Regions from separate parts of the Rhizobium sp. BK181 genome, predicted to be linked through region 2. Evidence: predicted binding sites of a transcription regulator. Region 2 holds the regulator's gene; the other holds the start of a gene.
The links. The regulator PhoB, encoded in region 2, activates phosphate uptake and scavenging genes when phosphate is short. The targets are predictions, from matches to a motif close to TGTCATNNANCTGTCAT.
Positions count from the first base shown of each region.

Region 1 (4,213 bases), on a different contig from region 2:
GTGGTAAGGGTATGAAGCGTGCCAATGCTGCGCTCTTTGCATCGATCGAACGCCGATATGGTGTTCCCGCTGGCCCGCTGATCGCGATCTGGGGCATGGAGACCGGCTTCGGCAGCTACATGGGCAACCAGCACACCATGTCGGCCGTATCGACACTTGCTTACGATTGCCGGCGCTCTGATTACTTCACCGATCAGCTTTACGCAGCGCTTCAACTCGTCTCGGAAGGCTACCTCAGCCCGCAGGCGCGAGGCGCCGCGCACGGCGAGATTGGCCAGACGCAGTTCCTGCCACGCAATGTCGTACGCTTCGGCGCCGATGGCGATGGCGACGGTCGCGTCGACATGGTCGGCTCGCGCGCGGATGCGCTGGCCTCGACGGCTAATTTCCTGAAGGGCCATGGTTGGCAGGCCGGCGCCGGCTATCAGCCCGGCGAGCCCAACTTTGCAGCGATCGCCGGCTGGAATGCCGCCACGGTCTATCAGCAGGCCATTGCCTACATCGGCCAGCAAATCGACGGAAACTGAGTATTCAACACTGAGCCACGAGCGCCGAACTGAAGTTCGGCGCTTTTTATTTGGGCTTAGACATCCGGTCGAATGAAGTCGCGGGTTTCGGCATCCATCACCCACAGTTCACCGGTCGAAATGTCGAACCATGCTCCATGAAGCGCGATCTCACCGGCCTCTTCCAAGGCCTTGATGTTCGGGAATGTCCTGAGGTTCTCAATCGAATTGCGGATCGATACTCGCTCGAGTGCAGTTTGACGCTCGGCGGCAGTCATCACGTCGTTGGCGCCGATCTGTTCTGCCGCAGGCTTCACGAGCGACATCCAGCGTCCAATAAAGTCACCAGGAGAAAGAGGTTCAGCGCTCGGGTCCAGAGCCGCCCTGATGCCACCACAACGGCCGTGGCCCATGACGACGATATCTGTAACCTTCAGGGCTTGAACCGCAAATTCCAGCGCGGCAGACGTCGAGTGGAAATGCCCATCCGGCTCATAGGGCGGCACCATGTTGGCGACATTCCGGACGACGAAAAGTTCGCCCGGGCCGGCGTCGAAAATCAGTTCGGGCGCAGCACGGGAATCCGAGCAGGCTACCACAAGCGTACTGGGGTTCTGCCCGTGCTCCGCTAGTGTCCGATAGCGATCACGGGCGTCCGCATAACGCCCGTTCATAAAGTTGCGATAACCGTCTAGAAGGGTGCTTGGAAAATGCTGCATGATCTTCGATTACAGCCTGCGCAATACAAGATCAATATCGCACCGCACGATAGCCGCTAGCCCTTGCGCCTTTGGGCCGGATGCAGCAGGCGCCTCATCTGAACCATTGCCATCGGCGTTGCCAGGCTCGAGGAGTCGCTCGCAAGCGTCAGTTCATCGCTGCCCCGCTTCACAGCGCGAGCAAGCACCTCATAGACGCTTGCCGTTGCAAGCTGGAGCGCCTTTTCGTCCTCCATGCCGGAGAGAAGCCGCGATAGAAACAGGGCCGCAAGGAGATCGCCAAGACCATTCGGCGGCTTGTCGATAAGGCGATGTTCCGCCAACAGCGCGTGGCGCCCCGAAAGATAGAGGTTCCCCGTGCCGCCTGCCATCATCGGCACGGCTGACGTTACCAGCATGCGAGACGGCCCCAGCGACAGCGCGGCATCCATGATCGCCGTATTGTCATCCAGCGAGGCGCCAACGAGCCAAGCAAGCTCATAGCGATTGGGCGTCGCAAGCGACGCGAGGGGTATCAGATGATCCCTGATCGCCTCCGCCGTTGCCTGCGGCACATAGAGCCCACCCAGGTCCCCCATCACCGGATCGCAGACATAAAACAATTCCGGCTTTCGTTCGCGCAAAGCAGTCACGAGCCGGGCAACCGAGCGTGCCTGCGCCGCATTGCCGAAATAGCCCGAAAGAACGGCCTTCACTTCGCCGATCCACGGCGCGCGGATGAGATCGTCAATCGCCGCGTCAAACTCTGCTTCGGTAAATGTCAGCCGCGTTGACCGACCATGGCCGGGATGCCAGGGGAGCACGATCGTCGGCAGCGCCCAGACCTGATGGCCGAGGGTCTCCAGCGCAAAGACGGCCGCGCGATTTCCGACAGAACCACGCACAACATGGCTGGAGATGACGATGACAGTTCCTGCAGCACTTTCCGACATGATGCTCCACTCAGCTTTCGACACCCGTTGATCCCCTTTTTGCTGCTTCACTGTCAACCGCTCTTCATAGAGACATGAAAACGTCAGCTCGGGAAATTTCCACATATCTACGACGAAGCAAAATCTTTCGAAAATTTGCGTTGCGGTGGCCAAAAACGCATGAAAGCTGCCTCAGAAAGCGCTCATTTAGAGATTCTTTCGTCAAATCTTCTGCTACTTTGCGCCAAATCGAGGAGATGAGGGAGTATCTGCGATGGCTGGTCGAAACAATCCGAAACGAGAAAAACAGCTTGAAAGCGCGACCAAAATCGCGGCTGCAACCGGGGAAACCTATCTCGATCCTGATATCCTCTTTGGGCGTGCCAGCGGCGATGACCTGGAGCAATACACACCGGAGATGTTGGCGCTTTCCGCCGTTCATTCGGCTAAGGAACTGGCTGCCTGGGGCAGCAACTCGGCACGTATCACCATCGATACGATTGCCGACGTGGAGCCGGGCGGTGTTGCGGTATCCATTCTCTCGGTGACCGACCACAACATGCCGTTCCTGTATGAATCGGTGATGGGCGAGGTTACCAGCAGCTATCGCGACCTTTACATGGCCGTGCATCCGATCCTGGTGATGGAGCCCGGCAAGGCTCCCGAACTTTACACCGCTGATCTCCCGAGCGAGCCGGCCAATCGCGTCAGTCACATCCAGCTACATCTTGCGCCCCTGACAGCGGCCCAGGCCGCTGAGCTTGTCAAGCGAGTGAAAACGGTGGTCGAGCAAGTGCGGGTAACGGTATCCGACTGGAGACCCATGCTGGATAAGCTTGGAACGGTGATCGATGAGCTTTCCGCCTACAATGCCAGCCGGCGGAAGACTGAACGGGACGAAGCGCTTGCCTTCCTGACCTGGCTCCGCGACGCAAATTTCACCTTCCTCGGCATGCGGGAGTATGTCTATTCCGGCAAGGGCGCGAGCGCGAAGGTCGAGCGCGACAAGGGCACGGGTCTTGGCATCCTGTCGAACCCCGACGTTCTCGTTCTGCGCACCGGCAAGGATGCGGTGACGACGACCCCGGAAATCCTGGCATTCCTGGATGGCCCGGACTTCCTGATCGTGACCAAGGCCAATGTGAAGTCGATCGTCCATCGCCGCGCCTACATGGACTATGTGGGGGTCAAGCGCTTCGACGCCGACGGCAATGTGACGGGCGAACTGCGTATTGTCGGTCTGTTCACCTCGACTGCCTACACGTCGCTTGCAAGCGATATCCCGCTGCTCCGCTCCAAGATCGAGCGAGTGAAGGAACATTTCGGCTTCGACCCAATGAGCCACTCGGGCCGTATGCTCGATAACACGCTGGAATCTTATCCGCGCGACGACCTCTTCCAGATCGACACACCGCTTCTGGCCGGCTTCGCCGAGCAGATCAACGATCTTGCCGATCGGCCGCGTGTTCGAGTCCTGCCGCGCATAGACCATTTCGACCGATTTGTATCGGTGATCGTTTACGTCCCACGCGAAGAGTATGACTCGATCGTGCGTGAGAAGATCGGGACCTATCTGAAGACCGTCTACGATGGCCGTGTCTCGGCCTACTATCCGGCTTTCCCGGAGGGCGGTGTCGCACGCGTCCACTTCATCATCGGCCGGTCCGGAGGCAAGACCCCTCGTGTACCGCAGGCAAAGCTGGAAGAAGCCATTCGCGCCATCACCGCGCGGTGGGATGATCGGTTCGAAGCCCTAGCCGGGCCGAAGGCCCCTCAGTTGCACGTAAGCCACGCCTTCCAGGATCTCTTCCCGCCGGAAGAAACCTTTTACGATCTCGAGGATATCGCCGCCTGCGCGGCCGGGGAGCCGATCCGCATCGCGTTCTACACGCGGGAAAAAGACGGCGTTGAGCTGCTTTGCCTGAAGATCTTCCATTCCGGCGGCCAACTTGCCCTGTCCCGCCGCGTACCGCTGCTTGAAAACCTCGGCTTCAACGTCATTAGCGAGGGAACATTCGACATCGACGTAACCCTCCACGGCGGCGCGGAAACGCTGGTTGTGTTGCATGATATGGAA
Region 1 is NZ_JACHZA010000003.1:89,023-93,235, reverse strand. It holds gene FHT77_RS10385 (lytic transglycosylase domain-containing protein) at 1-527, shown strand, start outside; gene FHT77_RS10380 (carbonic anhydrase) at 584-1,225, opposite strand; gene pdxY (pyridoxal kinase PdxY) at 1,282-2,157, opposite strand; gene FHT77_RS10370 (NAD-glutamate dehydrogenase) at 2,411-4,213, shown strand, end outside.
Region 1: FHT77_RS10370 (NAD-glutamate dehydrogenase) is a predicted target of PhoB. The motif match lies at 2,209-2,225, and genes of this name have one in related genera.

Region 2 (4,213 bases):
ATATCTACGATCCGGATATCGATGTCGTGGAACTCCGCGCTCGCGTCGGCATGGTGTTCCAGAAGCCGAACCCGTTCCCGAAGACGATCTATGAGAACGTCGCCTACGGCCCGCGCATCCATGGTCTTGCCAAGTCGAAGGCCGACATGGACCAGATCGTCGAGGTCAGCCTGCAGCGCGCCGGTCTGTGGAACGAGGTGAAGGATCGCGTTCATGAAGCCGGCACCGGCCTTTCCGGTGGTCAGCAGCAACGTCTCTGCATCGCCCGCGCCGTTGCCGTCAGCCCGGAAGTGATCCTGATGGACGAGCCGTGCTCGGCTCTCGATCCGATCGCCACGGCAAAGGTCGAGGAGCTGATCCACGAGCTTCGCGAAAACTACACGATCGTCATCGTGACGCACTCGATGCAGCAGGCCGCCCGCGTTTCGCAGCGCACGGCGATGTTCCACCTCGGCAATCTCGTCGAGGAGAACGACACCGACAAGATGTTCACCAACCCGGACGACCCGCGCACCCAGGACTACATCATGGGTCGCTTCGGTTGATCGCCGGCGTCGGTAACCCTCACCATATTCAAGGATGAGCCCTATGGCATCGACACATATCTTTTCTGCCTACGACGACGATCTGAAGTTCCTGTCCCGCCGTATCTCGGAAATGGGCGGCCTGGCCGAGCAGATGGTCTCGGATGCGGTTCGCGCCCTCGTCAACGGCGACACGGCTCTGGCCCAGAAGGTCATCTCCGACGACGTGATCCTCGATCACGCCGAACGCGAGGTTGGTGACAAGGCGATCGTTACGATCGCCCGCCGCCAGCCGATGGCCGCCGATCTTCGCGAAATCATGGGCTCGATCCGCATTGCGGCTGACCTCGAGCGCGTCGGCGATCTTGGCAAGAACACCGCCAAGCGCGTCATTGCCGTCCAGAGCGCCGGCGTGCCGCGCAGGCTCGCTCGCGGCCTCGAGCATCTCTCCGAACTGGCACTCGTCCAGCTCAAGGAAGTGCTCGACGTCTACACGAGCCGGGCCGCCGACAAGGCAAAGTCGATCCGCGAACGCGACGAGGAAATCGACGCGATGTATACCTCGCTGTTTCGCGAGATGCTCACCTACATGATGGAAGATCCGCGCAACATCACCAGCTGCACGCATCTTCTGTTCTGCGCCAAGAACATCGAGCGTATCGGCGACCACGCGACCAACATTGCCGAAACCATCTATTACATGGCCACCGGTGCCCAGCCGGAAGGCGAACGTCCGAAGGACGATACCGCCAACACCGTCGGCGCCGTCACGGAATAATCGTTCCGCGACCGTGCCCCCAGGAGACCGAAACGAATGATACCCAAAGTAGCTGTCGTTGAAGATGAAGAAGCGCTGAGCGTGCTTCTTCGCTATAACCTTGAAGCTGAAGGCTTCGAGGTCGATACCATCCTGCGCGGCGACGAGGCCGAGATCCGGCTGCAGGAACGCACGCCGGACCTGCTGATCCTCGATTGGATGCTCCCGGGCGTGTCGGGCATCGAACTCTGCCGCCGCCTGCGCATGCGGCCGGAAACCGAGCGCCTGCCGATCATCATGCTGACAGCGCGCGGCGAGGAAAGCGAACGCGTTCGCGGCCTCTCCACCGGCGCCGATGACTACGTCGTCAAACCGTTCTCGACGCCGGAGCTTGTCGCCCGCGTCAAGGCCATGCTGCGTCGTGCCAAGCCCGAGGTACTCTCGACGCTCTTGAAGTGCGGCGACATCGAGCTCGACCGCGAGACGCACCGCGTTCATCGCAAGAGCCGCGAAGTTCGCCTCGGCCCGACCGAGTTCCGTCTCCTCGAGTTCCTGATGGCGTCACCGGGGCGCGTTTTCTCGCGTTCGCAGTTGCTCGACGGCGTTTGGGGTCACGACATCTATGTCGATGAGCGTACTGTCGACGTGCACGTTGGCCGCCTGCGCAAGGCGCTGAACTTCTCCAACATGCAGGACGTCATCCGCACCGTGCGTGGTGCCGGATACTCCATGGAAGCCTGAGGCTTCCCTCGACCTCCATACTGCTTCAACGAAAAACGGGCCCGCGAGGGCCCGTTTTCTTGTGTCCTTATCCGGCTTCCGGGTCAGGCGACCCGGTTGGCTGCCTTGCGGCGCTCGTTGACCGGCTGGTACGCCATACGCTGGTGGTACGTGCAATACGGGGAATTATCCGGAGATTCGCAGCCGCAGAAGTGGAAGTCGTCCTTCAGCGGATCACCGACCGGCCACTTGCAGGTGCGTTCGGTCAGTTCCGTCAGGCCGAGGCGGCGGGAAATCGGAACGACCACGTTTGCGGCCGGGCGGAAGCTGACTTGCTCGATAGCATCGATTTCGATCTCTTCCTTGAGCATCGTCGCACCCTGCTGGCGGGTGACGGTGCGCGTGGTGACGCGAGATGCATAGTTCGGAGCGCGCGGCGCGGATGTGGTGCGCTTGGGCGTTCTGACAGTTGTCGTCGAGCCTCCGGCCTTGGCTCGGCCGGGCAAACTCAAACGGTGGACTTTGCCGATGACGGCATTGCGACTTACACCGCCAAGTTGTGCTGCGATCTGGCTGGCGCTAAGGCCCTCGGACCAAAGCTTCTTCAGTTTTTCAACGCGCTCGTCTGTCCAGTTCATGCCCCTGTCTCCGCCTTATTAGCGTTGGTGTAGGCAGAATCCTTCACCGTTGCCCCGGACGTATCCGAGGCAAGAAACGCTTGCTCGATTTTGGTGACTAGTTCCGCCGCATGCAGTCTAGTAATTGAGTTTTAACCTAGTGTGAGGCTGACTCTGTGACAAGAGTCGGTTGAATCCCGGCGAATCGAATTTCAAGTTTTCCCCAACTTGCTGGACGGGAGAGTCATTTCTGCAACATTAGTTGTTGATAGGTCCTGCGGCCTCAGATGGCTGCTTGACGCATGTTGCAAAGCCTCAGTTTTGTTGACATCGCAGTGCGAAAAGTAAATAGTGCTGCTCGCCGCCGAAAGGCGGCATTTTTAATTTTCCGGACCTGCTTTCCTTAGCCGGAATCCGGCCACTGGTAATCAATGACAGGAGATCGCGCCATGGCTGAAGCCGCGCTTTACGATACCTACTCTCGTGCCCCGCTGCGGTTCGAGCGAGGCGAGGGCGTGTGGCTGATCACCGAAACGGGCGAGCGATATCTTGATTTCGGCGCGGGCGTTGCTGTCACCTCTGTCGGTCACGGCCATCCGCACGTGGTGGGGGCGTTGAAGGAGCAGGCAGACAAGGTCTGGCACCTTTCCAATATCTATGAGATCCCCGGTCAGGAGACGCTCGCGAAGCGGCTGACCGAGGCGACATTCGCCGACAAGGTGTTCTTCACGAACTCCGGCGCGGAAGCCTTGGAATGTGCGATCAAGACCGCACGCCGCTATCAGTTTTCGAAGGGCCATCCCGAGCGGTTCCATATCATCACCTTTGAAGGCGCCTTCCATGGCCGTACGCTGGCGACAATCGCGGCCGGCGGCCAGGAGAAATATCTTGAAGGCTTCGGTCCCAAGGCACCCGGCTTCGACCAGGTTCCTTTCGGCGATCTCGATGCCGTTCGCGCTGCCATTACAAGCGAGACGGCCGCTATCCTGATCGAGCCTATTCAGGGAGAAGGCGGCGTTCGCCCGGCGACCAACGAGTTTCTGAAGGCGCTCCGCGCAATGTGCGACGAGCACGGTCTGCTGCTGATCTTCGACGAAGTGCAAACGGGCGTGGGCCGCACCGGCAAGCTTTTTGCCCATGAGTGGTCTGGTGCCGCCCCCGACATCATGGCAGTTGCCAAGGGCATTGGCGGAGGTTTCCCGCTTGGCGCCTGCCTTGCGACGGCAGAGGCCGCTTCCGGCATGAAAGCCGGTACCCACGGCTCCACCTATGGCGGCAATCCGCTGGCCATGGCTGTCGGTAGTGCCGTGCTCGAGGTGGTCCTCGCGGATGGCTTCCTGCAGCAGGTGCGCGACGTCTCGCTGGTCTTCCGTCAGGGGCTGGCCTCGCTCAAGGATCGCTATCCTGATATCATAGAGGATATCAGGGGCGAGGGACTGCTGCTCGGCGTCAAGGCAGCCGTGCCGTCCTCCGAACTGCTGCAGGCGATCCGTGATGCCCATTTGCTCGGCGTGCCCGCTGGCGACAACGTCATTCGCCTTCTGCCGCCACTGGTCGTTACGCCTGACGAAGCCCGCGAGGGCCTGGCCCGCCTC
Region 2 is NZ_JACHZA010000001.1:979,999-984,211, reverse strand. It holds gene pstB (phosphate ABC transporter ATP-binding protein PstB) at 1-545, shown strand, start outside; gene phoU (phosphate signaling complex protein PhoU) at 589-1,302, shown strand; gene phoB (phosphate regulon transcriptional regulator PhoB) at 1,339-2,022, shown strand; gene FHT77_RS04990 (GcrA family cell cycle regulator) at 2,106-2,639, opposite strand; gene FHT77_RS04985 (aspartate aminotransferase family protein) at 3,068-4,213, shown strand, end outside.